3 regions of the Paenibacillus sp. NPDC101420 genome follow, and region 3 is predicted to be linked to each of the others. Evidence: riboswitches for the same ligand, from Rfam matches in the RefSeq annotation. Region 3 holds a riboswitch; each other region holds the start of a gene.

Region 1 (10,714 bases), on a different contig from region 3:
AAAGAGAAAAATCCAACCATTGATGGTCAACCAACAATTGGGTTTGAGATTCATAACAAAGACTGGAGAAACTGGGGATTGTTTAACGCTCCTCAGCATCTGATCGGTCATCCTAATGATGGCGGAGTAGTAGTTAAGGATAACGTAGCAGAAATCTTTGCGGATAAAGACTATGCAAAGCAGTACTATAAAAAACTTAATGATATGAATGCGTTGGGTATTATTGATAAAGAAGCATTTGTAATGGATTATGACCAATATTTAGCTAAATTGTCTAGCGGAGCCGTACTGGGAATGTTTGATCAGCACTGGAACTTTGGTAAAGCAGAAGATTCACTCAAGACACAAGGGAAAGATATGAGCACTTATGTAGGTCTGCCTCTTGTGTATGATACTAACACCAAAGATTATTATCTGGATCGTCCTGCTCTTAACTTGAATAATGGATTCGGGATTACTGTCAATGCTAAGGATCCAGTGAGAATCCTTAAACTTATGGACACATTGATTCAAGAAGATTGGCAAAGAACCCTCACTTGGGGGATTGAAGGCGAAGATTATCAAGTGGTAGACGGTCGCTTTATAAGAAACCAGGAGCAACGGGATAACGCAGTTGATGCTACATGGAAGCTAAGTAACAAAGCAGAAGCTTGGTATGCTACCGCTCCGAAAATGCAAGGGTACTTTGCAGACGGTAACTCAACGGATGCGGCAGCCCAACCAGAAGAATATAAAGCAGGGTTGGAAGCGTATGACAAGGAAGTTCTTGACGCATATGGATTCAACAGTTATGTAGATTTCTTCAGTAAGCCTGGACCGAACCCAGTGGCTTATCCTGCTTGGTCGATAGATCTTGTTGAAAATTCTCCAGCAAAAATTGCCGATACGAAGATGGGAGAAGTTAAGACCAAGTATCTGCCAAAAGCAATCTTGGCTAGCCCTTCCGATTTCGATAAAGTTTGGACTGAATTTGTTGGAGAACTTCATAAAGCGGATATTAAAGCTTACGAAGACAGAATCAATGAACAGCTTAAATGGAGATTTGATACTTGGAGTGTTAAATAGTTAGAGCTTGCTTAAAAATCAGAAAGTGGTGGCTTATTAGCCAACCACTTTCTGAAATATATGGATGATGTGGGGAGAAAATATATGGATGAGATTTTAACGGGAAAAAAAGTTAACCGGCATCCTAAAAGAAAAAAGAAGCAACCGATTACTCTGACCTTGATTAAGAATCAGAAACAGCTGATTTGGATGTCAGTTCCATTGCTGCTGTATATTGTACTATTTGCGTACGTACCTGTTTGGGGATGGACAATGGCTTTTCAGGATTATAAACCAGCTAAGGCATTTGGCGAACAGACATGGGTCGGCTTGAAACACTTCAAGTTTCTATTTACGGATGATACCTTTTTAAGGGTACTACGAAACACACTGGCTATGGGATTAATTAATTTCTTTCTAGGATTTATAACCGCGATAACATTGGCCTTACTTCTTAATGAAATCAAAAATGTATTTTGGAAAAGAACCGTGCAGACCATATCCTACCTACCTCACTTTCTTTCCTGGATTATTGTAACAGGGATTGTAGGTGTCTCCCTCTCGGTTAACGACGGGATTATCAACATCGTGCTCATGAAATTACATCTTATCGATTCACCAATCCTTTGGTTGAGTGAAGGGAAGTATTTCTGGGGTATTGTGGGTGCTTCAACCGTCTGGAAAGAGGTTGGATGGAGTACAATCATCTACTTGGCTGCTATGGCTTCTATAGATCCAGCTTTATATGAGGCTGCTGAGATTGATGGGGCTAACCGGTACAAAAAAATGTTCAATGTAACATTGCCGGGAATTAAACCAACCATTGTAATCCTGATGATAATGTCCATAGGACATGTATTGGATGTCGGATTTGAGGTTCCGTACTTGTTAGGGAACGGGCTTACTGTAGACTGGTCGGATACGATTGATATATTTGTATTGAAATACGGGATTGGGCAAGGGAATTACTCCTTAGCCACTGCGGGAGGCATATTTAAAACAGTCGTAAGTGTAACGTTACTGCTTTTAGCTAACTGGACGTCGAAGCGGCTAGGGGAAGAGAGGCTGTTATAATCATGGAAAAAACTCAATTAATACCTCAGAAATCTCCAAAAAGTAATAGTAGAAAACGTATGAGAATTATAGGGATCGAACCAGTAGTGTTCGGTACCTTCAATACTATCTTTATGATATGTCTAGTCATTGTTACCTTGTATCCATTCTTGAATACTATAGCAGTTTCCTTAAATGAGGGAAATGATACCATCCGCGGCGGCATTTATCTATTGCCTAGGGAGTGGACTATACAGAACTACAAAGCTGTTTTTGCCTCTGGTACAATTATTCCTGCTTTTTGGATTTCGGTAGCACGAACAGTGATATCTACGATCCTGAATCTATTTTTAACCACAATGCTTGCTTATACTTTAAGCCGGAAAGAATATGTTTTCCGCAAGCAGATTACCTTTGTTTTCGTCCTAACCATGTATTTTAATGCGGGTCTGATTCCAAATTATTTTCTAATTAAGGATCTTCATTTGCTTAATACATTTTGGGTATATGTAATACCGACTATGATAAGTGCATTTAATATGATCGTCATCCGTACTTATATTGGTAGCATACATGAAAGTCTTATGGAATCCGCGAGAATCGACGGTGCCGGGGAATTTAAGATTTTCATGAAAGTAGTCTTCCCTTTATGTAAACCTGTTCTGGCTACCATCGCCCTTTTTGTCGCGGTAGGTGCATGGAACTCATGGTTTGATGCTTTTATCTACACCTCTTCCCGCCAGCACTTGAGTACATTGCAGTATGAATTAATGAAACTAATACAATCTAGTATGAATGCGAACAGTAGCGCAAGTGTAGCTAACGGGGCAGGGGTAACTGCGGAGTCAGCGGGGTCAATGGTAACTCCAAAGTCCATTCGTGCAGCCGTTACTATCGTTGCTTCGGTTCCGATTCTGCTAGTCTATCCATTCATGCAAAAGTACTTTGTAGTTGGAATGAACGTAGGAAGCGTGAAGGAATAAGTAGCTTGCACCCACTATTAAATAATAGGAAGGTTGTTTGTTGAATTATGACTCCATCTCCAATCACATACACGAACCCAATACTTCCAGGTTTTTATCCAGATCCTAGCATCACTCGAGCAGGGGATGATTTCTACTTGGTGTGTAGCTCCTTCGAATATTTTCCTGGGGTGCCTATCTTTCACAGCCAGGACTTGATTCACTGGACACAAATTGGTCATGTATTAGATCGTGTAAGTCAGCTAGATACACGTAAGAGCAAAAGCTCTGGAGGTATATTTGCTCCAACCATCCGGTATCATGAAGGAACGTTTTACATGATAACGACCGAAATACACGGGAAGGGGAATTTCTATGTTACGGCTACGGACCCAGCGGGTCCGTGGTCAGACCCGATTAGTATTCCTTATGGAGGAATTGACCCTTCCCTAATGTTTGATGAGGATGGAAAGGTATATGTAACCACCCAGCAGGGAGCAGATTATGATTCCCACGCTATTCAATATGAGATAGACATTGCTACAGGAGCAGCATTAACAGAACCTGTTGTCATCTGGACTGGGGATGGTGGACCTTGGACGGAAGGACCACATTTGTACAAAATTAACGGAATGTATTATATCATGTCTGCTTCAGGCGGCACGGCAAAGGAACACCGAGAAATTATCGGTCGTTCTTCCTCCCCTTACGGTCCTTTTGAAAGATTAGAGCAACCGATATTGACCCATCGCGGGACTGATAGTCCCATTCAGTATCTAGGACATGCTGATCTGATCGAAGATCGTAACGGGGATTGGTGGGCCGTATTCCTTGGAGTACGTCTAGTAGATTCCAAGTATACAGTGCTAGGAAGAGAGACCTTTCTTGCCCCTGTAACGTGGAATGAAGACGGATGGCCGATGATTGATAATAATGAGGACACTGTCGGGCTGGAGATGAAGGTTCCGCGTGTACCGGGTCATTCGCCAAAACCTGAGACTAGCGGAAGATATGATTTTGATGACCCTGTATTGCCGTTGGGATTATCCTTTCTGCGGAATCCGGCAGAGGGAAGCTGGTCACTAAGCCAACGTCCGGGTTTTCTAGCTCTTCGAGGGCAATCGAAAGACCTTAATGAAGTGGGTCAGGTAGCCTTTATAGGCAGAAGACAGCAGCATACTTCAGCTGAATGGAGTACATTACTGGATTTTAACCCTACCGTGGACGGTGAAGAGGCTGGACTCTGTGCTAGATTGGACGAGAATGCACATTATGAAATTGCACTATCGCAAAGAAATGGACATAGAGTGATTACAGCTTATTTAACTGTTGATGGAACAACACATGTGGCTGCAGAGATTCCAACGATTGCTGGATGTTTATATCTGAAAATTCGGGCGGAGCTAACGGAATACACTTTACTTTATTCTTTGGATGGTCAGGAATGGATCGAGCTATCTAGGGCTCTAGCCTATCCATTATCCCCTCAAGCTGTCAAAGGAAACGGATTTACCGGTGTTCTTGTTGGCTTATATGCGACAGGTCATGGTAAAGTAGCTGAGGTACCTGCCCACTTTGATTGGTTCGATTATCGGTCATAATGAATAGCGTTTGTTAGGAGGGAACTTGTTGAGACAAGCTAGTGATTTTACAGAGCCTGCACTAAAGACAGTGTTCGCAGAGGATTTCAAGATTGGCGCAGCCGTCAACCCATTAACTATCCAATCACAGGAGCATTTGCTTGCTTATCATTTCAACAGTATTACCGCTGAGAACGAGATGAAATTTGAAAGTCTGCATCCACTTGAGGACACTTATAACTTTAGGGCAGCAGACCAGCTGGTTGCCTTCGCCAGGGAACATCATATGGCGATGCGCGGACATACCTTGATTTGGCACAACCAGACAACGGACTGGCTGTTTGAGGATAAGGGCGGAGGACCTGAAAGCAAAGAGATTCTGCTTGCACGAGTCAAATCACATATTCAGACCGTTGTAGGACGTTATAAGGATGATATTTATGCTTGGGATGTTGTCAATGAAGTTATAGCCGATGAAGGAGAAGAGCTTCTTCGCCATTCGAAGTGGCTCGACATTGTTGGCCCGGATTTTATCGCCAAAGCGTTTGAATTCGCCAATGAAGCTGACCCTAAGGCATTATTATTCTACAATGACTATAACGAATCCCATCCATTAAAGCGTGACAAAATCTATAAAATGGTGAAGTCGCTATTGGAACAAGGCGTGCCGATCCATGGCATCGGATTGCAGGCACACTGGAATTTATACGATCCTAGTCTGGATGATATTCGTGCAGCGATCGAAAAATATGCATCGTTAGGACTTCAGCTCCAACTGACAGAGCTGGATGTATCCATGTTCCGTTTCGATGACAAACGAATGGACTTAAAGACAGTACCTGCTGAGCTGCTCGAGCTTCAAGCAGATCGATATGAAGCGATGTTCGCACTGCTGAGAGAATACCGGGACGTGATTAGTTCGGTCACGTTCTGGGGAGCAGCGGATGACTATACCTGGCTGGATGATTTCCCTGTTCGTGGGCGGAAGAACTGGCCGTTCCTATTCGATGAAGGGCATAAGCCGAAGCCAGCTTTCCATCGAATTATCACCTCTGCCACGAAATCATAGAGTGGGCAAGCTGCTCAAATAATGAACTGTGAACCCGTCCTTATATCGATTAAGGGCGGGTTATTTATACGTTGATAGATTAGTAGAATAGATCTCAAAGGGCGGATTAAAGTGAGCGTGACAATTAGAAGGATTCTGGAAGATTTAATAGGAGCCATGGAACAGATAGATGGGACTGTGGATACTCTTAAGCCGGGGAATCCAGAAATGGTGATTACAGGGATGGTTACGGCATTTTGCGCTACGCAATATGTTGTGGAGCGAGCGGTTGCTATGAACGCCAATTTGTTGATCACACATGAAGGTGTGTTTTACAGTCATCATGAGACGAGTGAGTGGTTAGAGGATGACCCTATTTATCTTGCGAAACTGAGTTTAATCGAGCGTTCTGAACTGGCTATTTTTCGTTATCATGATTATTGGCATAGGCATCAACCAGACGGGATCATGGTGGGCTTGCTACGAGAGCTTGAATGGTCAGCCTATGTGGTTGAGCAGCAATCGACTGCTACAATCCTATCGATTCCAGCTATGACGGTAAGTGAAGCGGCACAGTATATAAAAAGAAAGCTAGGTATCTCCTATTTACGTGCTGCCGGAGACGTATCCCAGATATGCAGACATGTGGGGATATTAGTAGGTTACAGAGGAGGTGGGACGATGGCTATTCCTCTTTTTAATCAGCACAATCTTGATTTAATTATTGCTGGCGAGGGCCCCGAATGGGAAACTCCAGAATATGTGAGGGATGCTGTCCACCAAGGCAGATCAAAAGCGCTGATTATGTTAGGTCATGCGGAAAGTGAAGCTCCAGGAATGAAATATTTAGCTGAAGTTCTGGCACAGAAATACCCAATGATTCCTACTTATTTTATTGCTGAACAACCGGTCTATCAGCTGGTTTAATTCGTATAAACCGAAATGAAGAATAAATTTGCATATTATGGAGAAAATGATTGGAAACTAGGTCACTGAGAAAGGAGTGTTTCAATGGAAATTCCTTTGGAGGCTGATGAAGTGTTAAGTCGTATCAAAAAGCTTCAAACCGATGGAAGCTCGATCAGCAAAAAACAAGTGAAGCAAAGCGATCCTGATCTTATGAGAAGTGCGCTGTTCTTTTTTCCGAGCTGGGAGCATGCATTGAAAAACGCCGATCTGTTGTAGCCATATGATTGTATAACGAAGCCGAGTGGTTCAGGGATTGATCTCTGATGGCCGCTCGGCTTTTTTTAGATATATTGAGTAAACAAGAGCAAAAGAAAGAGAAAACGAAGTGTATGCTCAATATGAAATGAAAAGCATGGCTTTCAACATTATTTTGCCCACGGCTCAACTTTACAAGAAACCTTACACGGAGTATGATTCATCACATAACTGACAATTACATAAGAAGTCCGCTTAATTTCCGTTAAGGAAAGCGGGGGAACCAACAACTGGGAACCAGTGTAACAATCGGTACTAGTTATGGGGTGAATCCTGTTCCAGGTGCATAAATGCATCCATGCAGGTAGGGCAACTCTCACTGCCCGAATCCGACAGCTAACCTCGTAAGCGTATGGAGAGAGGATGAATGGCGTATTTGATGATGAATAGCCACAGAGAATCCCTCTGTGGTTTTTTGCTGCGTTAAAAAGCAGATATAGTTGTAGAACCTATCTATGAAAGAGGTGTTAACTTTGCCTATTGCTAAACTGAATGGAACTTCGCTCTATTACGAAATCAATGGAACAGGGGCTCCGGTTGTGTTTATCCATGGACATGGATTAACACATAGTATGTTCAAGCCACAATTGGAGTATTTTTCTGATAAATATAAAGTGATTCTGTGTGATTTACGGGGGAATGGCAAATCAGGTGAATTACTGCAGGCCCCAAACGAGATTATTGAAACCCAATGTCTAGATATAATAATGCTATTGAATGATTTGGGTATTCGTGAGGCTGTTTTTGTTGGGAGTGCCTATGGGGGGCTCGTCGTTCAGCATATTGCGAAACAATATCCAGAGCGAGTAAAAGCGATTGTTGTCGCGGATAGCTTTTGTAGAAGTCATGCGTCAACGATAATCGGTAAAATCCAGCTTATGGCTGCTTATTGTAGTTGGTTAATGTATTACGCTCCAAGTGAGCTTGTACTGCCTTCGATTCGTATGATGTACCGGGAACGCTGGAATCTGGCTTATAACGAGATTAGAAGAGGACTTCTCGATAAACGTCCACGGGAATTGTATCGGCAAAGGCTGGCTACGAGCCATGTGGATTACACTAGATGCTTAAAGTCTTTTAAGCGTCCCGCCTTATGTATTGTAGGTGACTTTAGTGAATTTGGAGTTAATTGTATGAAGGATATGGTGTCTCAGCTGCCACATGCTCAGTTAGTGATCATCCCTAACGCATTAGATCCTAGTAATCTGTGTCAGCCGGAGAAATTTAATGCTATACTTCAGCGGTTTTTGGAGAAACAGCAGGAAACTCAGCAGATTAGTTGATCTTAGTGGTAAGTGAGAAATGAGAGGCGTCCCATAGCCGGGGAGTATGTACTGGCTACGGGGCGTTCTTCTGTATGTCTGTATTTTGTACAATGCTGTCTACTGATGTAAGATTAAAGATATTCGATATTAACTATCTAAAGGAGCTGAGTCATGATGTCTCAAGCCGAAACCATAAAATTGACCTCATTATCTTCAAAAGGGGGCTGCGGCTGCAAAATCGGTCCCGCCGATCTCATGCAGGTTATTCGCAGTCTACCACTAACCGTTCCTAATCCGGATCTACTTGTAGGTCTGGATACCAGTGATGACGCTGGGGTATATCGATTAAGTGATGATCTAGCGTTAGTGCAAACTGTTGATTTTTTCACGCCGATCGTGGACGACCCTTATTCCTTTGGGCAAATTGCAGCAGCTAATGCGTTAAGTGATATTTATGCTATGGGCGGCAAGCCGCTTACAGTGCTTAATATTGTGGCCTTCCCTATTTCTGTTTTGGACAAAAGCATTCTCGGTGACATTTTGCGCGGTGCAGCAGATAAAGTGCAGGAAGCAGGAGCAACGCTTGTGGGCGGACATTCCATCGACGATAAAGAGCCTAAATTTGGATTGGCCGTTACGGGCCTTGTGCATCCGGACAAAGTAAGAACGAATGCAGGTGCGCAGGTAGGAGACAAGCTGATTTTGACCAAACCTATCGGTGTGGGCATCTTAACGACTTCTATTAAAAAGGATCAGCTATCCCCAGAAGAAACTACACGCCTTACGACAGTCATGTCTACACTGAATAAAAAAGCGGCTGAAATCATGGAGCCCTATGATGTACATGCTTGTACAGATGTTACCGGATTCGGGTTGCTTGGACATGCCTCGGAAATGGCAAAGGGGAGTAATCACGGACTGATTATTCGTCAAGGCGATGTACCGATGCTGCCAAGAGTAAGAGAGCTCGCGGAGCAGGGCTTTGTTCCAGGCGGCACTAAGAATAACTTTGCCCATTTGGAGGGCAGTATTCTTTATCCGGAAGAGATGGACCAATTAAGCCGCTATATTCTGTGTGATGCTGTGACTTCCGGTGGATTGCTGATCTCTGTTGCTCCTGAACAAAGTGAGGATTTGCTAAAAGAGTTAGTAGATGCAGGTGTAGAAGCAGCATTGATCGGAGAGGTAACGGAAGAACATCCGGGTCAGATTGCAGTTATAGCTGCGCAATAACGCTGGAGTTCAGCTTAGAGGCGACCTAAGAAGTTAGCCACCAGAGGAGAGAGCGCATTGTTTCAGGATATTACATTGGAAGAACTAAGAGTGTTAAAGAATAAGAAGCAGATCACCGTTATCGACGTTCGATCTCCTTCTGAATATAAAGATGCAACGCTGCCGGATAGCTTGAATATTCCCTTTTTTGATGATGAGGAACGGGCTGAAGTAGGTACGTTGTATAAACAGACAAGTGTGCAGGCTGCGAAAGAACGCGGTTTGGAGATTGCTGCTGCGAAGCTACCTTCCTTTGTCAAAGAATTTGCTGCGATTCAAGGGGACAAGGCTGTATTCTGCTGGAGGGGAGGTATGCGCAGCCGTACAACTGCGACCGTACTTTCTTTAATGGATATTCACGCTTACCGATTGATTGGCGGCTATAAAGCTTACCGTAAATGGGTACTCGATGAACTGGAGTCCTATGAATTCAAGGCGAAGCCTTATGTCGTTCATGGAAATACGGGTACAGGTAAAACAAACCTGCTGCACCGCCTGAAGGCACAGAGCTATCCTGTTTTGGATTTGGAAGGAATGGCAGGTCACCGCGGTTCTATCTTTGGCGAGATCGGACTTCATGCAAACAATCAAAAAACGTTCGATAGTCTTCTTATGGAGGAATTAATTAAGCTTGGGGATGCTCCTTATGTACTGTTTGAAGCGGAGAGCAAAAAGATTGGGAAGGTCGTAATGCCCCCATTCATGGCCGAGCAGAAGGGGATTGGAACACAAATTTGGATTGAGATGCCACTACAAGCCAGAGTGCAGCAAATCCTTGAGGATTATCGACCAGAAGAATATAAAGAACAGTGCATTTCAGCATTTCGAAGTATCAAATCGCGAATTCATATCCCCATTGCGGCGGAAATCGAGCGATGCTTGCAAGCTGATATGTTCGGAGAGGCTGTTGCGCTGCTGTTAGAATACTACTATGATCCTAAATACGATTATACGTCTACTCAGTATGAAGGCATTGAGAGAGTTACCTTTAAGGTGAACAATTTGGATGAAGCTGAGGCTGCGGTAATCTCTTTTTTAAGTAATCAGAAGGTATAAGCTTTAGGTATCGTAAAGTATGAGGGGTTTAGAGGAGGCTCGGCTTAACAAATGATCTATTTAGACTATAACGCTACAACACCTGTAGATAAGGAAGTAGCAGAGGTTATGATTCCTTATCTTTATGGTCATTTTGGCAATCCTTCAAGCAGTCATTCTTTGGGACAAGAAGCTAAAGTCGGAATCGAGCGAGCAAGAACACAGGTGGCT
Region 2 (10,714 bases), on a different contig from region 3:
TTGACCCGTTCTTCACCAAACAACCCTAAGTCACGACCCTCGGTATGCTTATTTACGAGCTCTTCCAGCTGCGATGCAGGAATACCGGTTAAATTGCTAATCCGAGGAATCTGCACCATTGCTGAAGCTGGTGTGATATGCGGATCAAGCCCCGAACCCGAGTTGGTGACCAAATCAACTGGCAATTTGTTCACGGGCACATCCGGATTATCGAGCTTCCACTGCGTAATGAAATCCTTTGTCCGCTGCAGCATATCCGGATTGGATGGAGCGTAGTTATTGGACCCTGAGGCTTCTGCTTTATACTCAATACTAGACACACGACCATGAAATAGTGCTGGGTTCGTAAAGTTCTGCCCAATGAGTTCCGAGCCTACAACTACTCCAGCATCATTCTTAAGCAAGCTGCCGTTCGCTTGCGACGGCATTAGAACCTGGGCAAGCGCTGTAGTTGTCAGAGGATAGATCACTCCGCAGAGAACAATAAATACTAAACTTAGTCGCACAATAATAAAGAAATAAGCACCTTTCGATGATGATAACTGCTCTTCAGTGTCCTCCATGGCGTTTCCGTTATTCACGATGCTCTCACCCTTTCAATGATTAGTCAACACGTCGTTAAATCCATACACTTACGATCATATCAATGAGCTTGATGCCAGCAAATGGAACAACCACTCCGCCTAGCCCATAGATAAATATATTACGTCCAAGCAGCTTCGTAGAGCTCATAGCTTTATACGACACACCCTTCATAGCCAGTGGGATGAGCAGCGGAATAATAATCGCATTAAATATTAAGGCGGATATTATAGCCGAGCTTGGCGAGCCTAGTCCCATTACATTCAGGGCTTCCATTTCAGGAATGGCGAGCATGAACATCGCCGGAATAATAGCGAAATACTTCGCGATATCATTCGCGATACTAAAGGTTGTTAACGCACCCCGCGTCATCAGCAGCTGTTTACCAATCGCTACGACCTCTATAATCTTCGAAGGGTCGGAGTCCAAATCGACCATATTTGCTGCTTCCTTAGCAGCTGTAGTGCCGCTATTCATGGCTAAGCCCACATCAGCTTGCGCAAGGGCAGGGGCATCATTTGTACCATCCCCGGTCATCGCAACCAGCTTACCCTCGTTCTGTTCGCGGCGAATGACTGCTATTTTATCCTCAGGTGTACTTTCAGCGATGAAATCATCTACCCCCGCTTCACGGGCAATCGTAGCTGCGGTCAGCGGATTGTCACCCGTACACATGATGGTCTTGATCCCCATTTTCCGCAGCTCATCAAACCGCTCTTTCATGCCTGGCTTAACGGTATCCTTCAAGTAAATAAGTCCATAGATCCGATTGTCTACCGCAACCGCTAACGGGGTCCCCCCCATCCGGGCGATGGCATCAGAATTACTGTCGAGGTTCGCGGGAATGACACCGCCTTTCGACTGTACCCATTTCTTCACGGAGTCTACCGCACCTTTGCGTACGCAGCGTCCATCTTGCAGGTCAATACCACTCATCCGAGTTTCGGCCTTAAACTCTACGAATTCGCCACCTTCAGCAAGCTTGCTGTCATAGCTGCGTTCCAGCTTTTTGGCCAGCTCAATTACAGAACGTCCCTCAGGCGTCTCATCCTTTAGGGAACTGATGGCCGCCCATGCCGTAAGCTCCGCTTCGGATTCATTTCCGACTGGTACAAATTCACTCGCCATCCGGTTCCCAAAGGTAATCGTACCGGTCTTATCTAGGATCATCGTATTAATATCGCCAGCAGCCTCAACGGCCTTACCAGACATCGCGAGTACATTAAACTGGGTCACCCGGTCCATACCCGCTATTCCGATTGCGGATAGCAGTCCCCCGATAGTTGTCGGGATCAGACAGACCAACAAGGCGATCATAACCGGAATATCAAGATCAACACCTAGATAAGTTGCAATCGGCCGCAAGGTCACTACTACAATCAAGAAAATCAGCGTCAGACTGATCAAAAGCGTATTTAGCGCAATTTCGTTAGGTGTCTTCTGACGTTTCGCCCCTTCAACAAGAGAGATCATTCGATCTAGAAACGACTCACCAGGATCACTTGTAATTCTGACTTTAATCTCATCACTGACGACCCGTGTACCGCCTGTAACGGAGCCAAAGTCCCCACCAGCTTCCTTGATTACAGGTGCAGATTCACCTGTAATCGCTGATTCATCTACGGAAGCCAGCCCTTCAATCACCTCACCGTCACCAGGGATGAGTTCTCCCTGACTGACAATGACGATATCTCCTTTACGCAGCTCGGAGGAAGAGACTGTCTTCACCGCTCCTCCAACCAGTTTGTTAGCTGTGATATCTTGTTTTGTTTTCTTGAGCGAATCGGCTTGGGCTTTCCCCCGGCCTTCTGCCAGTGCTTCAGCGAAGTTCGCAAACAGCACTGTAAACAGCAGAATGAACAACACTGTGATATTGAAGCCTATCGATTGCTCTGCATTAAAATATCCAGGAGCCAGCACCATGAGGAGGACAATGATCGTACCGACCTCTACCACGAACATGACGGGATTTTTGATTAGCGTTACTGGGTTAAGCTTTATAAAACTATCCTTTACAGCGCTAAGGAGTATGGGTCCCGTCAGCAGCTTTTTTCTTTTTACAGTACTCATCTTATTCTCCCTCTTCCTACCGTAAGGTTAGATATTCTGCAATGGGGCCGAGTACAATGACCGGCAGGAACGTCAACGCACCGATAATCACTACTGTACCAATCAGGATTCCCGTAAACAGTCCATTGTCTGTGCGGAACGTGCCAATCGTCTCAGGAACCGGCTTCTTCTTAAGCAGAGAACCTGCTACCGCCAGCATTGCAATGATAGAGACATAACGACCTAGCAGCATGACAATCCCGGTTGTGACATTCCAAAAAGTTGTATTGTCTGCAAGCCCTTCAAATCCTGAACCATTGTTCGCGGCAGAAGAGACATATTCATATAACACTTGGCTGAGTCCATGGAATCCAGTGTTCGTAATCGCCCCTTGCCCCAAATCGGTCAGGAACGCAGCTGCGGTTGGCACAAGGATAATGAACGGATGCACAAGGATCGCTATGGCAATCAGCTTCATCTCCTTGGCCTCTATTTTCCGTCCGAGGAACTCCGGTGTCCTGCCGACCATGAGACCGCACAGGAAGACACCCAGAATCGCATACATCAGCATATTGATCAGTCCGACACCTTTACCACCGAAGACATTGTTGAGCATCATCAGTGCAAGAGGCGTAATGCCTCCCAGCGGCGTCAGCGTATCATGCATATTGTTAACACTACCTGTCGTAGCTGCGGTTGTTACTGAAGTAAACAAGGAAGACTGCGGTATGCCGAAGCGCACCTCTTTACCTTCCATACTACCTTGTGAAGATTCTATTCCTAGTGCATTGATCGCCGGATTGCCTTTCGATTCAGCATAGAAGTTTAGGCTTAATAGCAGAACAAACAAGGTCATCATTGCGGTAAAAATTACCCAGCCCTGACGTTTGTTCTTGGCAAACAATCCGTACATATAAGGGAGCGAAGCTGGCAGCATCCACATAGAGAGAATCTCTAGCACGTTCGTAAGTGGATTAGGGTTCTCAAAAGGATGCGATGAATTGGCTCCGAAGAAGCCGCCACCATTGGTGCCCAAATGCTTGATCGATTCCAGAGAAGCTACTGGACCGATAGCAATTTGTTGCGTTTGCCCCTCTAGTGTAGTGACTTCAAGCGATGGTTTGAGTGTTTGCGGCACATGTAGTCCTACCAGTACCAATGAAACCAGCAGAGCTAGAGGAATGAATACACGAATATGTGCTTTAACGAAATCCTCGAAGAAGTTCCCGACTGATTTCCGTCCTGTGATCCCTCTGACAAAGGCAACCGCAACAGAAAATCCGCTCGCTGCAGACGTGAACATCATCATCGTGATGACAGCCATTTGTGAAAAATACGAAAGTCCCGTCTCCCCGCTGTAATGCTGCAGGTTTGTATTAGTCATAAAACTAATCACCGTATTGAACGAAAGCGTCTGTTCCATATCCGCAATTCCATTCGGATTTAGCGGTAAACCCCGCTGCAATCGAAGAAAGATATAGCTGAAAGTAACCAGTACGATATTCGTTAAAACAAAGCTGAGCGCATACTTCTTCCAGGACATACCGTCCCGTTTTTTCAGGCCGATCAGCTTAAAAATCCCTTTTTCCATACCTCCAAACCATCGATCCGTACGGTTCGGTTCATTAGAAAACACATAATATAAATACGTGCCCATCGGCTTAACCAGCAAGATGAGAATTACGATTACAGTAACAATTTGCAAAATGCCCATGAATGCCCCTCCTTAAAATTTCTCCGGATGAATCAATGCATAAACCAGATATATAAACAGCAGTAGGGTAACAGCGATTACTAGAATCACAGCTTATCCCTCCCCGTATCCTCAACTACACCTGCACACCAGCGCATAAATCCATAAAATAACCCGTAAATTACAGCTAACGAAGCCACCATATACAGATCCATCATATCTTCCGCACTCCTTCTTTTATCCTTAATGAGGTGATCTATCTACCAGAAAATCAGCATCACCGCTGTGGGAATAGATTACATAACTCGCGCCAAGTCTTTTATAGACCAATCTAGGATTTATTGAGCTTGTAATTACAAAAATCGGCTGTGTCGTCCAGGTACGGCACATCTGAATGTAACGGCAGCATAACGTAAAGCTGCTCTCGAACAGATATACCCGGCCTACCGGAAACGGCGGGCGAAACCAAGTATTCTGATGGCGGGTATCAACTAGAACGACTTGTTCAATCCCCATCTCTTCGAGTAGGGCCTTCTCAGGCAAGTTGTTGGTCAATCCGGCCATCTTAATGCCTCTGAATTTTAGAAGCTTAATAAAATGTTCGCCTGCCTTCGTTGGCGCACATACCAGTACATATTCATTCTGATCTGTCATCTCTTATTCTCCTCAAATGCTTTGCTTGTAAGATCAGAGCTTGATCACCCTGATCTTGAAAGAAAAGCTACCGCTAATGATGAATATAACGACCTCTTCGTGAGGTTTTCCATAAATGCTTTGCTTAAAAAAGCACAGCAAAAAGCCACAAAGGATTCTCCTCTGTGGCTCGCTAGCGGTCACATTGCACTCATCCTCTCTCCATACGCTTACGAGGTTAGCTGTCGGATTCGGGCGGTGAGAGTCGCCCTACCTGTATAGATGCGAGCTCACTGGCATCTTCTACAGGATTCACCCCATAACCGGCTTCCGACTCTCACATCGTCTGCCGATTGTTGGTTCCCCCGCTTTCCTTATCGGAAATTAAGCGGATCAAATATTCGATTGTTGTTGAAACAGGAGTAATCATACCCTTATGCAGGAAGTATTGTAAAACCTGATTGATGCCAAAATAATGCAAATTAAAAACTATTTTCGCATTGGATAGCGCTTACTTGATATCCAATCTCTCTATATCTCTTGTTTACTCGAGTTTCAATCCATTAGCGAAAAACGGTCATACCATGTGATTTTATTCACCACGATTAGTGAAATCACCAAAAATCGCCTATATAAGAAAGGAAACAAGAAAGCGAGATTAAGCGAGGAAGAAGCCCGATAACTCGCAATAAATACCTATTTGGTTCCCTTTTTCGTCGTAGTAGGCAGGATTTGGTTTAAATTGCGCTCAAAAGAACACTTTCTGTTTTTACAGAAACACCTTGAAAAGAGTATGATTCGGGTTGAATCTATTTCACGAAATACATTCAACGCTGAGTTCCTGCATTTGCAGGGAACGGGGGAACCATCAGGCCACATGGCCTACTTGGGGTGAATCCGAAGGAGACTGTTCAAGTCTCACATAGGTAGGGCGACTCTCACCGTCCGAATCCGACAGCTAACCTCGTAAGCGTAAAGAGAGAGACCCTTGATCCGCCACGCTTTGGCACAGGTGTGTGTATACCTGTATTCCAAAACCGCAGCAGAGGTCCTCCTCTTGCTGCGGTTTTTGCGTTACCTGAATCTATAGGGTGATAGCATGCTGGACGGGGTGAAAGAAATGAAACACTATTATTGGGGAACTCAGCAAGGGCTACTTGAGCCGATAAGTCTAAATTATGTTTGCTTTGGAGCGTTGTGGTTCGAAGAGGATCATCACAGAACTATTGTCGGCTATGCTTTTGGTCAGAAGCAGATTGAATCACTTCGCCATTTCAGCAGCCCATCTACCTGTGAATACTGTATGGACCGAACAATTATATACGAAATATATAAAAATATCCGAGAAAAGCAACAGCTGCAGGATTGGTCAGCACACCAACGTTTTCCGTGGCTCACCGCTTTTAAGGAACCGTGGAAAGACGTTGCAGTCGGTTGGTACGTAATGAGATCCCGCAACACCTTTCCCTTACATTTATCCGTTATACGCAAACAGAAATTCCGACTATGGCTGGAGCATGCCGCAGTCTGTGAGAATGAAGCTGAAATGCTCGCCTGTATAGAGAAGGCTAACGTCATTCACCATGTAAATCTTAAGCTTTTGGAAACCTAAGGAGGAGAAACCTGTCATGGACCAGCGAAGACTATCTCGCATAGAAGTATTCGTCTTTGATTCACCAGAGCCTATTCACTATGGAATGGAGGCTGATCAAGACAGCCGTTATGGCATCCTGAAACTTACCTGTAAAGGAGGTAGCAGCTGGGGGGCATGTCTTATCTCTGCCAATACCAAAACTTTCGACCTTATTAAATGGAGTTCTTTTCTCAGAATGATATACCATTGCCGGCTAGAGGAAGCGATAGATAAAGTACGTACCCATGGTTCAGAGTGGGATCAGACTCAGTTTGAGCTAGTGCAAGGTGCTTTACAGGATTTAAAAGCCAAGCTGCAGGGTAAATCCTTGGCAGGGCACATTGAGCAAGGTCGTCTGTACAGAGCTGTCGCTGGTGGGAGAGATTCCAAAGGAGGGCGGCTATATTATAAACCATCCAGTGTAGCGCTTCAAAAACATAGTTATCCAGAACCTGATACCGCCGAGCTTATCAACAAATCCATTTCTTACTTTTCTTTATTATAAGTTCATCCCATAACCCATTCTGAAAGGATCGTGTTTATCATGCCTGACCCCTTACCTTCCGAATCACCCCGTAGAACTATATTTGCAGAGTGTGTTCAAAAGTGTACGAATGATATCTATACGCTCAGTTCCATGTTGTTACAACAATCAGTAGAAGCCGAGAAGGTTACTATCCGTACTTTTAAAGAGCTTCATAAAATATTCCGTCAAAAAAGCTTCGACAGCCAGCTATTCTCTATCGAGGCTTACCGCTCTTGTATCCGACAATGCGCCGATTATTACGCACGCCGGTCTCTTCTGTCTGCCAAGACATTGCCTTGGGAGGAACAGCTTATAAAAACGATGTGGTATGGCCTAAAGCTATCTTTACCTCAAATAAGCATCATTCTGCAAAAGAGTGTTCCTGTCCTAAAAGCACAGCTTAGGCGTGTGCGGGAGCAACTGACTGCTCAAGAGGATTTGCTGCCTAGTGGTAATCTATCCGTTGTCTAACTCCCTCAACTATCTTCCAAATAACTTTTACGATACATACACAAAAATAAAAAAGCCACGGCATCTGCCGCGGCTTCCTTTCCCTATTTCCCTACTATTACGCTTTACTCTTACGAGCCTTTCCGTACATCCACAATCCCGCAATCATCCCCACCATGGCAATCCCAGTCAATACACCCTGAGTGAAATCCATTAAAGTGGACCCATTGGTCGAGAGCATTCTACTAACCGTAGCCAGAGATACCGAACTCATTAAAAGCATCATATTGTATTGTTCACTTTTAGTCATGATTACCACTCCTTAAAAGTTTATAAGAAGCCACTTAGATCTTGTAAGCCTTCATCGCTTTTCTGATCTCTTTAATACTTGGACGTTTGCCGTACATCAATACGCCTGTGCGATAGATCTTGGCAGCCAACCATCCAAAGATGAATGTGGTAACAAGCAGGATGGCTAATGATACAATAACTTGCCAGATCGCTACTTCACCAACACCAATCCGGAGCAGCATGGTCAATGGAGAGGTGAACGGTACATAACTCGCTACCTTAACCAGCAGAGTATCCGCATTAGAGATACTGAATAGTGGAACATAGAATGCTACGAAGCCTAACATCATAATCGGCATAACCGCTTGGCCAAGATCCTCTGTACGGCTGACAATCGAACCTACAGCTGCATACATCAAGGCATAGAGGAAATAACCTAGTACATAAAGAACAATCCCATAAAGCAACAAGTTAATATTAAGCTGACCTAAATCCAGGTCTAAATCTTTCAAGATCGTTGCATTATGCGGAAGCTTGAGATTGACAACTACCGCTGCAATAATGACGCCAATTTGTAATAACCCTACTAAGAAGACACCGATAACTTTACCGAACATTTGCGCTAAAGGTGAGGCACTTGTAATCAGAATCTCCATGATCCGTGAGCTCTTCTCTGAAGTAATCTCAGCTGCGATCATATTACCGGTCATCATGATAGACATGAAGAACAGCATAAGCATGGCGTATACAATGACGTAATTAATAGGTGGAGCGGATTCCTGCGACGCATCCTTATCTCCCGCAGTCCCATCAGGGTTGAGCTGCTGAGTAGCTATCTGTACCGGTGTTGACATAGCAGCAATCTGCTCCTGCGTCAGCTTGTCGCCAACGACGAACTGGGTGTTTACCTGCTGAAGGGCATTTTGGAGATAGATTTGTACATCGCCCTTCAATTCACCATTCTCACTATGATAAGTAACGGGTGGAAGTCCTTCACCAGTCGGTTCTGCAAAAGTAACATACCCTTCTACAGTCCCTTCATCTAAAGCTTTCTTTAGCTCCGCATCGTCGGCAGAAGTATATTGCACAACTTTTGCCTGCGGCATTCCTTCAGGTGAAGTATAAGCCTTCAACAACTCTGCAGCCTGATTTCCATCTTCCGCGATCACAGCAATTTGAGTCTCTGCGTTTGTTGTAGAATCTCCCTTAAACTGATCGATGATGTACGGAAGATTCATCCCAATGCTGAGCAGCAACACTAGAATTAACGTAGTAATCATGAATGATTTCGTTCTTACTTTATTTTTAAAGGTAAAGCCAATAATTGTCCCCATCTTATTCATGAGATTCACCCACCGCTCTGATAAAGATTTGATTTAACGTTGGTTCCTTAATTTCAAAATGCTCCACTTCACCCTGCGCCATCGCCTGCTGTAGGATACGTTGTGCTGCGCCGATCTCACTGATTGACAACAGATAACCTCGCTCCTGTCGCTGTACTGCTGTTACACCTGCAATTGATTCTAGACCGGTCACTTCGTTATCCGTACGCAACAATACTTGTTCACGAGGATATCCACTCTTAATCGTACGAATATCGCCCTGCACGACAGTATTGGAACGATCCAAAATCGTAATATTACGGCAAAGCTCTTCAACATGCTCCATCCGGTGAGTAGAGAATAAGATACTCGTTCCTTGATCACGCAATTCTTTTACCGTATCTTTCAGTAGTTCCACGTTAACAGGGTCCAAGCCACTGAAGGCTTCATCAAGGATGAGAATTTGCGGCTTATGAACGACTGCGGCGATAAAGCCCATTTTCTGCTGATTCCCTTTGGAGAGCTCTTCAATCTTCTTATTGTAGTAATCCGGAACCTCAAACCGATCGAGCCAGTAGCGAAGGCTCTTATCTGCATCACTAGCCGACATCCCGCGCAGACGTGCCAAGTAGACGATTTGATCGCTTACCTTTACCTTTGGATATAATCCTCTTTCTTCGGGCAGATAGCCCATGATTTGCTGAAGTTCGCTGTTATACGACTTTCCATTATACAAAATATTCCCGCCATCAGGGTAAATTAGGCCAAGCACCATGCGCATTGTGGTTGTTTTCCCTGCACCATTTGCCCCCAGTAATCCGTAAATTTCCCCCTTGCCTACCGTTAGGTTAATTCCGTTTACAGCGGTTTTTTCTCCATATTGCTTCATTACACTTTCCAGCTTTAAGGCTTCCATTTCTCTAGTCCCCTCTCTTGTGATCAATCAGGATAGGACGGTGTCCCTGTGTCCATAAACCCAATATTTCGTCCAATTCTAAACTGCGACTCTTGATAACCTTTACGCCCAAGTCCTGAATGCGTTTCTCGTTCTTAGAAAATTGTTCTATGATAAAAGAAGCTACACCCGGTGTATCCATGGTAAAGTTTATACCTCCCGGTAATTCCGCTGATAACTCAGCAAGCTCCTCTTCACCTGCAACCTGTACCCATACCTCGGTCCAAGTACCGAATAAACTGTCTTTCTCGGCCATACCCAGCAGTTCACCTCTATGCATAAGCATGATATAATCTGCCAACCGCCGCACCTCTTCCACAATGTGTGTAGAGATGATGATCGTAGCGTTGTTCTCATCCATATATTTAAGCAGCGTCTCGATCATAATCTTCCAGGCAAAGGGATCAAGACCTGATGAAGGTTCATCCAGTAGCAGCAGACTTGGGCGTGACGCAAGTGCTGCGGCAATTTCGAATTTCCGACGCTCACCCTTAGACATCTTAGAAAGCCTCATATGATATGGAACCTCAAAGCGATCCATTAGATCCTGAAAATACGACTCATCCCAGTTCGGATACCA
Region 3 (10,714 bases):
TTTCCTGGGCGATCACTCTATTCCAGCTTTTCCCCTTATTCGTACTTGTATATAGGGAGTATGAGGTTTGACTCATCCCTGAGCCGCCAAAGAGAACCACATCAACTTGATCTCCCTTCGCGGTGATTTGGCCATACTCAGGATCAGAAAAGGCTGCCTTCAACGATAAACTCCAAGTTTTCCCACCATCTGTAGTCTTCATTATTCGGTAGCCGGTTCCAGGCACAGTTACAACAGCCCAGCCGGTATTACGATCACTGAAATAAGCACCACGTGTATTGGATGGGGTTGAAATCTTACTCCAGCTAAGTCCCCCGTCCTTGGTGTAATACGTTGATGCCCTGTTATACCCGAAACCAATCTTACTGTCGAAAAAATCGATTCTTTCAAAGCTAACAGCTTTATTCGAAAGTCTTTTCCATTCTGAGCCGCCATTAGAGGTACTGATTAAATATCGAGCTTGACCGTCTTCTACAGAAGCAAGGGCAAAACCATGCACGTTATCGGGAAAATCAATCTGTTTAAAGCTCCATTGCCCTTCATAAATTTCTTGAAAATTGCAGCCTCCATCAGAAGTACCAATCATAAATCCATTGCCTGCTGCCCGTCCGATATCTCCATTCAGAAACTGAACATCAGAAAAGGTAAGCGGTGTGGATACGTCTCCTGAATGCTTGTTTTGCAGAGACTGTAGTAGCCCATGATCTCCAGTGCCGCACGCCGCTGGTGTAGCCGATGCCGCAGCATGTACAGAAGAAGCTGATGCACCCCAGCCTGAAACCATTATTAGCGTCGCCGAAAGGGCGGTTATTGTCGATCTGTGAATCTTTTTCGTCCAGTTCATAATGACACCTCCTATTGTATATATACCCTCGCTTTCAATCTCTACTCTTTTATACCTCCTGAAGCACGCATGATCCACCATTGAATAGTCACAAAATGGAAACAGTTTGTCATCTCCTGTTTAAATCTCCTCCGGTGATAGTCCCTTTAACAGATCACCTAGTTATACAATGAATATCCTTCCAGTTCCTTTCCCATAATACAAGGAGAAGGGAGTCTGGTGTCATGTCACGTGAATCAACGAGTCCACCCAAACGAAAAAGCCGCTTCCGCCGTTTATTCCGGCTGCTGGTAGCCATGATTATATTGTTTCTACTGACCACGGGAGCTCTGCTCGGTTACCTATACCAAAAAGATCTCCCTCCCATTGGCGACGATGTGCGCTCCAAGCTACTCGACTCCAGAGGCAATATTCTTGCCACCTTTACCTCAGACGGGCGTAGCCGTGAACCGGTCAAATTAAGTCAAATTTCTCCCCTGCTCATTGAAGCCACACTAGCCGTCGAGGACCGTAAGTTTTACGAGCATTCCGGATTTGACATGAAGGGGATGGCTCGGGCAGTGCTCGTCAATCTGGAAGAGGGAAACCGAACGCAGGGGGCTAGCACGCTAACTCAGCAGCTCGCGAGAAATCTTTATCTATCCCACGAGAAGACGTGGACGCGTAAAGCTAAAGAAGCCTTGTATACGATGCAGCTCGAGATGAAATACAGCAAAGATGAAATCTTGAACATGTATTTAAATAACATCTACTATGGCCATGGTGCCTATGGCATTGAAGCAGCCTCTCAAATGTATTTTGGTAAATCTGCAGCAGACTTAGACTTGGCAGAGAGTACCATGCTAGCTGGGATTCCAAAAGGACCAACCTATTATTCGCCGTACAATCATTTAGACAACGCTAAAAAACGACAAAAAATCATTTTGACTGTCATGGCTAATTTAGGAGAAATCACACAAGAAGAAGCGGGACAAGCTGTTCAGGAGGACTTGAACTTAAAACCACAAGGCCAGAAGGATACAACTGTGGTTGCACCCTATTTCAGAGATTATATTCGCAATCTGGCCACAGAATCTCTTAACATCAGCAGTGATGAGTTGGAACAAGGGGGACTAAATGTTTACACCACCCTGGACCCTGACATGCAGCATGCCGCAGAACAAGCAGTCGACAAAGAGATGGATCAAAAGAGTGATCTGGAGACCGCCCTTGTTTCCATCGATCCTCGCACTGGCTACATTAAAGCTATGGTCGGCGGAAAAAATTATCGTACCAACCAATACAATCATGCTCTAGCCACCACACGTCAGCCTGGCTCGTCCTTTAAGCCGATCATGTATTTAGCAGCACTCTCTTCTAAAGAGATGACTAGTCTTTCCGTTTTCAAAAGCCAGCCAACGATGTTCCATTATGATAACAATCGCAAAACCTACCAGCCTCGGAACTTCGGGGATAAGTATCTGGGCGAAATCAATATGCGACAAGCCATTGCAGCATCCGACAATATCTATGCTGTGAATACGATCATGAAGATCGGCGCAGATAAGGTGAGCGAGATGGCAGGCAAGATGGGCATTGATAGTCCGCTTCAAAGCGTGCCGTCACTGGCACTCGGTACCTCACCGATCAGTCCGCTAGAAATGGCTGCGGCATTCGCTGTTATTGGAAACAGTGGTCAGAAAATGCCAACCACAGCCATTCTAAAAATAACGGATTCCAATGGTATGGTGCTGTATGAAGCACCACAGCCAAAGGGTGAAGCCATTGTAGAGCCTTCTGCCGCCTATGTGTTGACCCGTTTAATGGAGGGAGTATTTGAGACTGGGGGGACAGGAAACCGTGTAGCTTCTATAATCAAACGTCCGGTAGCCGGCAAGACTGGAACTACGGATACAGACGGCTGGATGGTAGGCTTCACCCCCGAGCTGTCCACTGCAGTTTGGGTTGGATATGACAAGGGGCGCGACATCACAACTACCGATGGCCGACGGGCAGCTCCAATTTTCGCGGAGTTTACTGAAAAAGCGTTGGAAAATATCCCGCCTAAGATTTTTCCCATTCCAGATGGCGTAGTCAGTGTATACATCAATCCGCAATCCGGTAAGCTAGCTACAGCAGCCTGTCCCGAAAAAGAACTGGAGACTTTCATTAGTGGAACTGAGCCCACCGAATACTGTGATCAACATGGCAAAGTTCCCGCTGTCGATGATGTACAAAGCAAAGTAGATCCTGCTGAAGAAAGTCGTTCCCTGTGGAACAATATTAAACGCTGGTGGTTGAATTAACCTCTTCATTAATTGAAGAGGTTTTTCTTTTTTATTACTTATTTATTGTAGAATCCATAAGATGGCCAAACTCGATTTTCACTTCTCCCACAAAGGATGTAACCGCTTCATTAATTATATTCACCCCATTCTCTTAACTCACAATTACTGCTATAATAGTTAGTAGCAACCAAAATATAAAGATGTAAATGAGGGACATGGGATGAAGGATACAGGCATGATCCGGAGTTTAGACAGTCTTGGGAGAATTGTGGTTCCCGCAGAAATCCGTATGACTCGTAATATCGACATTGGTGATCCTATCGAATTTTTTATATTAAACGATAACACCATCATACTCAGGAAGTACACCTCGACAGAATGTACGTTTTGCAGAAGCCACGACCATGTCACCTACTATAAAGAGCAATTTATTTGCAGTAGCTGTCTAAAAGAAATTGCCGACCCTGAACGCATGTCTCAAGTGCCTGAGGCGCGCCAAGATTTTGCAGGCGAAGTGTCAGAACACAGCAGCACGATCCGGAAGACGAAGACAGAGGATATGTGCCAACGCCTGGAGCGGGCCATAGAAGAACATCCATATGCCAATCAGAAAGAGCTTGCTGAAATTCTTGGGATCAGTCAAGCCAGAGTAAGTCAACTCAAACGCAAACTTAGTACGGCAGGCAAATCGTAAACTAATTCATTGTGTTCAATTCAAAAAGGCTTCGACTCTCCTATTTCAGGATGTCGAAGCCTTTTTTCTGTATCAGGTAACCTTGACCGGATAATTCGTTCCTACTCGGTCAGTGCAGCCTTAAGCTCATCGGAGGACGCAGTCCACCATGCCTCATTATGAGAGATCAAGAGGGATTTGAGGGCAGCTTTTTCAACTGCGCCAAGCCCTCCCACATCGATTTTACGTTTTAGAGCAGCATCCAACTTATTGACATGCTCGGCGAGAATTTTCCAACCGCGACGTGCTTCCGTATCGATCCACATTTCGCAGGCCGTTATTCCACCATAGAATTGACTATCCTGTGTACGGTCCACTGCTACCCATACTACCCAAACCTGTCTACCATTAGGTACATCTTCACGGTTCATGGAGAATTTAATCCCCTTTTCAACCTTACTCTTGGCATGCATGGCACCAATATCAATGACTGCTTCACCGCCATCAATAATGACAGGCGATACGTTATTGAGCTCTATAGAGCCCGCTCCAAAGCCTTTATGTTTACTTTTGGCATTCACAATATTTAAGGCAATCTGTTTCTTGCCCTCCGGTTGTATGTTGTCCACGAGTGCACACCCTTCCTCTTACGAATAATTTAATTTTAGCTAATAATGCGGCGATTGCAAACATATACATCCCGTAGATGCTTGTCACGGGAGGAATCACACTATGAAGTCACTGTCATTAAGGTACATCATCATCTTTGCGACCCTGGCCACCCTCGTGCTATTAGGAGGCATATGGGTCTATTCGGGGGATAACTCCACATCTTCTGTTACTAGCTTTGTTTCAAAAGAGGCCAAGTCCTCAAGCGGCACAGCTCCTGCAGCTGCACCACAACAGACACTGCCTGAAAGCGCCCCCGTTCCAGCAGAAGAGGCATTAAGTCAACGAGTTGTCGAGTATCACATCGATGTTCAGCTTGTTCCTGATACAGAAACCTTAATCGCTTCTGAGACGGTAACCTGGACACACCCCGGTGTAAAACCGGTAAGTGATCTATATTTTCATATGTATCCAAATGCTTTTGCTTCACCAGATACTACCTTTATGAAGGAGTCCGGGGGAACGCTCAGAGGTGACACCATGCCAGAGAACGGCTTCGGAAGTATGACTTTAACCGATTTGCGCACAACAGAAGGAACATCACTAATGCAAAGAGTGCAATTTGTACAACCCGATGATGGTAACGTCAACGATAAGACACTCCTAAAGGTGCATCTCCCACAGCCGGTTAATGGTGGAGAAAGTGTCACGCTTAAACTCCAGTACGAGGTCCAGCTCCCCAAAATATTTGCCCGTATGGGCGCATCAGGCAATTTCGTGATGGCTGGGCAATGGTTCCCTAAACTTAGTGTATACGAGCCTATGGGCACACGTGGGGTTAAGGAGGAAGGCTGGGATTTGCATCAGTATCACGGCACCTCTGAGTTTTACAGCGATTTTGGCATCTTTAATGTAACGATTGCGGTTCCTTCCGATTACACGGTAGCTGCGACCGGATTTCCTGTGAAGAATGCCAAGCTAAAGCAAGATCAAAAAATATATCAGTTCTACGCTGACGATGTCCATGACTTTGCGTGGGCGGCATCCCCTGATTTTACAGTAGCCGAAGAAGCCTTCTCTACGCCAGAAGTGCCTGGTGTACGGATTAAGGTGTATCTCGATCCATTACACAAAGACTTAAAGGAACGATACCTTCAGGCCGCTAAGGCAGCTCTGACCTACTTCAGCAAATGGTATGGTCCTTATCCCTACTCGACTCTGTCTATTATCGTTCCGCCTAAGGAGGGGAATGGGGCTGGAGGAATGGAGTATCCAACACTCATTACAGCATTTGGAGCCACAGACTCTTCTCCTGACACCTCACTTGAAAGAACCGTCGTTCATGAAATTGGCCATCAATACTTTTACGGCATGGTAGCCAGCAATGAATTCGAAGAGGCTTGGCTAGATGAAAGCTTCACTTCTTATGCTGAAGACAGACTCATGGAGCAAGAATATGGCATCAAAACGAATCTCCCTCTTCAGTCCAGCTTGGTGACCAAATCAGAGCCGCTAAATTTAGAAACATGGAAATATGCCGGGGCAGAATCCTATAGCCGGAATGTGTATATTCGCGGAAAGCTAGTACTTAAGGATATTGAGCGCCAAGTAGGCACTAAGGCAATGAACAGCATCATGTCCACTTACGCACGTAAATTCCGTTTCCAGCACCCCACTACGTCTGATTTTCAAAAAGTCGTTGAGAAGGTAACCAAAAAATCATGGCAGCCTTATTTCGAAGATTATATTTATGGTGGTGGTGCTCCTGATTTCTCAGTAGATACGATTACGATTAAAAAGAATGGCAACAGCGATGCTCAGAGCTATGAATCCATAGTAAAGATTACAAACAAAGGGAGCCATTACGTTGACGTTCCCATTAAATTCACATTCGCCGATGGCTCTGCTACAGAGCGGGTCTGGAGCGGTGAAGGAGCAGAGACTACATTCCAATTGTTAAGCGATAAGCTTCTTCTCTCTGCTGAGGTTGATCCTGAGCATACCATTCTGTTAGAAAACAAGCATCTTAATAACTTCAGACTGGCGGAAATAGAGCCGAAAACGCTCTCCCGCTGGACATTAAGTGTAACTAAACTAGTTGAAACCGTGCTCGGAACTCTTGTCTGGTGAGGTGAATGATTGTGAGAACATCGATAACCCGCGGCTGGCAAAGCATGAAGGAGCAATTTTATATTCTGATTCTGCTCTTCATCTACCGACTGCTCTGGGGCTACTTTATGTACGGCTTCATCCGGTCTGCTATCGTTCCAATTCTACTGCGTTATCCAGATAAAGACGCTGGAGGCAGCGGAATGGGCAGACTACTCTATTATGTCGAAGGGCAGTTCAACTTGAACACAGATCCTGCGATACGTACTTGGTTATGGATGTTCCTAGGGCTTGTTGTCTTACGACTGCTACTCTCCCCCTTCATAAGGGCAGGATTACTGCATGAACTCCATCAGGAGCGAAAAGGAGAGCGTGGCCTGTTCTTTTTTCCAGGTATGAAGCTTTATGGATTTCCAGTGTTTATCTTCAGTCTAATCGAATGGGCGCTGGCTCTACTTCCGTTATACTGGCTTGCTCCAAAAATGTACGGGCTATTCTTGTCCTCCTTTCTGAACTACTCTTTGTTACTTCATCTAGTTCCATACGTATTGGCATGGCTTATATACATCTTTATCGTGCGCCTGTTCCTTCTATATATGCAGTTTGGGTATACCAGCGGCACGGGGATGTTCTCCTCCTTATTCATTTGCTTGAAGTCGCTGATTCCGGCAATAGGAATTTCAACCATACTTGGTGCAGCAGGCCTGATCCTTTTGCTAGTGTGCGGAATAACGGGTATCTTCTGTCCTGGCCTACCAGCACTTCTTATTCGTCAACTTTCATCACTGCCCTCAACACTCTTCAAAATGTGGGGAATTTCAGCTCAATATCATCTATGGCACAGTAAAGCATTTCCACAATAATTTGAAGCTTTACAGAACATAATATAAGAGTCCCGGTTCCTAAATCAGGAGCTGGGACTCTTTCGCGTTATAGACAAATTATGAGGATTTGCAAAATCGTAAAGACTTTGTTACAATAAGTCCTGTTCCATTGGTAACAAGTTTGTAATCATTTGAAACGATTTCTACATAACTTCATGTATTTGTCGTAGTCATGTCGATAATTCACTATCTGGTGCATAAAACGCCGAATTCCTTGCACCGGGAAGTGGGGGAACCATATTTTGGGTGAATTGATCTCGCTTTGCAGTGATCATAGGGGAACCTTCTACCGAATCCTTAAGCTAACCTCACAGGCATTGGAAGGGGTACAATTTTTTTGAAGAATTTAAGAAAAGCATGCGTCGCTGCGGCGCTAGGACTTGTGATGGCGTTCTCTATTGGTGGAGGAAGTGCCTTTGCAGATTCTAAGATGGACAGTGTTATTTCAAAGACAATTGGAGTTGCCTATAAAACCGGAGGCACTAGCACTGCCGGGTTTGACTGTTCTGGATTTACTACGTATGTATTCAAGAAGGTGGGTCTTTCTTTGCCCCGTACTTCAAAAGCTCAATATAATGTCGGAACTCCTGTAGCTAAAAGTAAATTACGTTCAGGTGACCTAGTTTTCTTTAACACATTGGGCAACGGCGTATCCCATGTCGGCATTTATGTTGGAAACGGAAAATTCGCACAATCATCATCTTCATATGGCGTGACCATCACTTCACTTAGCCAATCCTACTGGGCCAATCGCTACGTTGGTGCTAAAAGAGTAATGAGTACTTCCTCATATCAAGCTATAGCCTACGATTAATACTTCCCCACAACTATAACCTCACAATTACATTATATAGACCTGGGTTTGATTATTGACTTAATCGAATCCAGGTTTTCTTTTGCCTTATTATATTCTTTACACCTCTTGAACGGACTTTAAACACTTTTATTTGATAAAAATTTCAATAAATATAAAAATTAGTTTAATATTATCGCTTACATATACATTTTGTCTTTAAAAAAACGAATTTTTCTGCATGATTATGTTAAAAACGATTGCCAAGCGGCACTCTGTTTGTTACAATAACTGCAGTAAGATTTTAGTAACATTTTTGTAATCATTAAGTTGTTATTTACAAAGGTTTTGTCATGTATTGATTACAAGCTATTCCTAATCAACAGTATCAGCCGAGTTTCCTAACTATTAGGAAAACGGGGGAACCAACTTTGGGTGAATTGACCTCCATTTTTAGAGGGGTCATAGGGGACCTTCAACCGAACCCTTAAGCTAACCTCGTAGGCATCCGGAAGGGGTATAAACTTTTGAAGAAGAAGCTAGCAGCAGCAGTACTTAGCTTTTCCATTATTTTCACCATCGGAGCAGGAAGCGCTTTCGCGGATTCCAAAATGGATAAAGTGATCGACAAGACCATCGGAACTAAGTACGTATCCGGCGGCATCTCCACAAATGGATTTGATTGCTCCGGATTTACAATGTATGTATTTGATAAAATTGGTATAAACCTACCACACCAATCAGGTTCCCAGTATCAAATGGGTACTGCTATCTCCCAAGATGATTTAAGATCTGGAGATCTTGTATTCTTCAATACAAGTGGTAAGGGTGTCTCCCATGTCGGTATTTATGTCGGTGAAGGCAAGTTTGCACACGCATCTTCCTCCCGCGGTGTAACGATTAGCTCCCTGAGTGATAGCTACTACGTGAAACGCTACATCGGTGCTAAACGAATTATGAGCACAGATGCTTATCATTCTGTTGCTTCTGAGACAGAAGATAATGATGATGTTCAATAAGTAAATCGTACATAGGCTCTTTTCCAAGATGTTGATTCTTGGGGAGGAGCTTGTTTTTTGTCTTATTTAGTATTTACCCCTCTCAGAATTTGTAAAACAATAATCCTCATAAATTTCTGAGTCGACCATGCCTCTTTTTGTATATAATTAGTTACAAGCATAAACGCCTTCGATGTCCTTATAAGGACCATAAGTATTTAAAGCTAGAAATATAAGACATTTAAAGTCCCCCCGTGAAAGGAGGTCCTTGACCTTATGATAAATCCCTCTGTTACTTTTCATGTAGCGCCTATGGAGACCAGTCACGCGGAAGAGATTTGCAACTGGGATTACACTGCCCCTTATAATATTTACGGCTGGATGCCGTGGGAGCAAATGCAGGCTCTTGGAATCGAGTTCGGTGACCCTCAGCTACGGAATGAGCAATATGTCTCCATACTAAATGGGCAAGGGATTTTGTGTGGATTCGCGCAGTTGTTTCCAATGGAAGGTGTTGTTCGCTTGGGGATTGGTATGCGCCCTGATCTATGCGGTCAAGGTCTAGGAAAAATATTCATGGATGCAATCGTGCAAGCAGCCTTGCTTCGTTATCCTGAGCGTGAGATTGATCTAGAGGTTTTGACCTGGAACCAGCGGGCGATCCGAACTTACCAAAAGTGTGGATTTACGATTACCGATACGTATGAACGCCTAACCCCCACAGGAAACAAACCTTTTTATTGCATGGTCTATGATAAATAATATTAAATTCCATATTTTTCAATGATTTGATGGCATTATCGTTCATTTTTTTGTCACAAACCCTATGATAACGCTTCACCTTGAGCTATAATGTAGGGAGCAGCTTACATAGAAGGGACGAACTGGGATGCAGAAATGGATCATGAGCGGTTTGTTTTTTGCCGCCTGTGCCTTTGCGGTAGTACTTATGTTTACACTTCCAGGTAAAGAAGAGGTAGCTGAACAGAATAAGCCGACGATGCCGGAAGTCCAATTGGATGCGGCAAAGGCCGAAGCAACCGTGAAAGCCAGCTGTATCACCTGTCACGGCGATCAGCTTCAAGGTGGAGTTGGACCCAGTCTTCAAAATGAAGGCGGTCAGCATGATGCTGAAGAAATCTACAGTATCGTCACTAAAGGACGCGGTCAAATGCCTTCCTTTAAAGAAAAGCTAGCCCCTGAGGAGATTGCAAACGTCGCCCTCTGGCTCTCAGAGAAAAAGTAACAGTAACTACTACCTAAGCAACTAAAAACGCCCGTGCCGGAAGATAGTTCACTATCTGCGCACGGGCGTTTATTTATGAGTTTGGGTGACACTAACGATTTTTCTCAAAGGCTTCATTAAATTCATGTGCCTCTCGAATATCTAGAGCTGTAATACCGTCTTCCTCATTTGATTTCAGTCGTAAAGTCACTGTCTTATAATCAATCGTAATATGTGGATGGTGATCAAAGGCTTCTGAAATGGTGGCTACTTCATCAACGAAAGCAATACCCTTCATATATTGGCTGAACA

What was found. Region 3 has a riboswitch for cyclic di-AMP ahead of ACQKMP_RS30330 (C40 family peptidase). Riboswitches for the same ligand answer to the same signal wherever they lie in the genome.
Region 1: linked by a shared signal. The riboswitch ahead of ACQKMP_RS22555 (alpha/beta fold hydrolase) and the one ahead of ACQKMP_RS30330 (C40 family peptidase) in region 3 are both predicted to bind cyclic di-AMP.
Region 2: linked by a shared signal. The riboswitch ahead of ACQKMP_RS19855 (hypothetical protein) and the one ahead of ACQKMP_RS30330 (C40 family peptidase) in region 3 are both predicted to bind cyclic di-AMP.

Annotation. Positions count from the first base shown of each region.
Region 1 covers NZ_JBNNSE010000005.1:473,907-484,620, reverse strand. The annotation lists gene ACQKMP_RS22590 (sugar ABC transporter substrate-binding protein) at 1-1,065, shown strand, start outside; gene ACQKMP_RS22585 (ABC transporter permease) at 1,150-2,118, shown strand; gene ACQKMP_RS22580 (carbohydrate ABC transporter permease) at 2,178-3,080, shown strand; gene ACQKMP_RS22575 (glycoside hydrolase family 43 protein) at 3,128-4,660, shown strand; gene ACQKMP_RS22570 (endo-1,4-beta-xylanase) at 4,689-5,708, shown strand; gene ACQKMP_RS22565 (Nif3-like dinuclear metal center hexameric protein) at 5,820-6,614, shown strand; gene ACQKMP_RS22560 (hypothetical protein) at 6,699-6,872, shown strand; cyclic di-AMP (ydaO/yuaA leader) riboswitch at 7,094-7,278, shown strand; gene ACQKMP_RS22555 (alpha/beta fold hydrolase) at 7,385-8,194, shown strand; gene selD (selenide, water dikinase SelD) at 8,348-9,409, shown strand; gene mnmH (tRNA 2-selenouridine(34) synthase MnmH) at 9,467-10,504, shown strand; gene ACQKMP_RS22540 (cysteine desulfurase family protein) at 10,556-10,714, shown strand, end outside.
Region 2 covers NZ_JBNNSE010000004.1:433,897-444,610, reverse strand. The annotation lists gene kdpC (potassium-transporting ATPase subunit KdpC) at 1-563, opposite strand, end outside; gene kdpB (potassium-transporting ATPase subunit KdpB) at 619-2,652, opposite strand; gene kdpA (potassium-transporting ATPase subunit KdpA) at 2,669-4,345, opposite strand; gene kdpF (K(+)-transporting ATPase subunit F) at 4,358-4,435, opposite strand; gene ACQKMP_RS19855 (hypothetical protein) at 4,568-4,978, opposite strand; cyclic di-AMP (ydaO/yuaA leader) riboswitch at 5,169-5,358, opposite strand; cyclic di-AMP (ydaO/yuaA leader) riboswitch at 5,779-5,944, shown strand; gene ACQKMP_RS19850 (hypothetical protein) at 6,078-6,569, shown strand; gene ACQKMP_RS19845 (hypothetical protein) at 6,586-7,095, shown strand; gene ACQKMP_RS19840 (hypothetical protein) at 7,135-7,587, shown strand; gene ACQKMP_RS19835 (hypothetical protein) at 7,685-7,876, opposite strand; gene ACQKMP_RS19830 (ABC transporter permease) at 7,911-9,200, opposite strand; gene ACQKMP_RS19825 (ABC transporter ATP-binding protein) at 9,193-10,095, opposite strand; gene ACQKMP_RS19820 (ATP-binding cassette domain-containing protein) at 10,100-10,714, opposite strand, start outside.
Region 3 covers NZ_JBNNSE010000015.1:17,796-28,509, forward strand. The annotation lists gene ACQKMP_RS30300 (hypothetical protein) at 1-844, opposite strand, end outside; gene ACQKMP_RS30305 (transglycosylase domain-containing protein) at 1,069-3,129, shown strand; gene ACQKMP_RS30310 (AbrB/MazE/SpoVT family DNA-binding domain-containing protein) at 3,332-3,805, shown strand; gene ACQKMP_RS30315 (YwhD family protein) at 3,907-4,413, opposite strand; gene ACQKMP_RS30320 (M1 family metallopeptidase) at 4,517-6,523, shown strand; gene ACQKMP_RS30325 (hypothetical protein) at 6,535-7,365, shown strand; cyclic di-AMP (ydaO/yuaA leader) riboswitch at 7,580-7,718, shown strand; gene ACQKMP_RS30330 (C40 family peptidase) at 7,772-8,200, shown strand; cyclic di-AMP (ydaO/yuaA leader) riboswitch at 8,560-8,701, shown strand; gene ACQKMP_RS30335 (C40 family peptidase) at 8,707-9,198, shown strand; gene ACQKMP_RS30340 (GNAT family N-acetyltransferase) at 9,454-9,939, shown strand; gene ACQKMP_RS30345 (c-type cytochrome) at 10,067-10,423, shown strand; gene ACQKMP_RS30350 (4a-hydroxytetrahydrobiopterin dehydratase) at 10,515-10,714, opposite strand, start outside.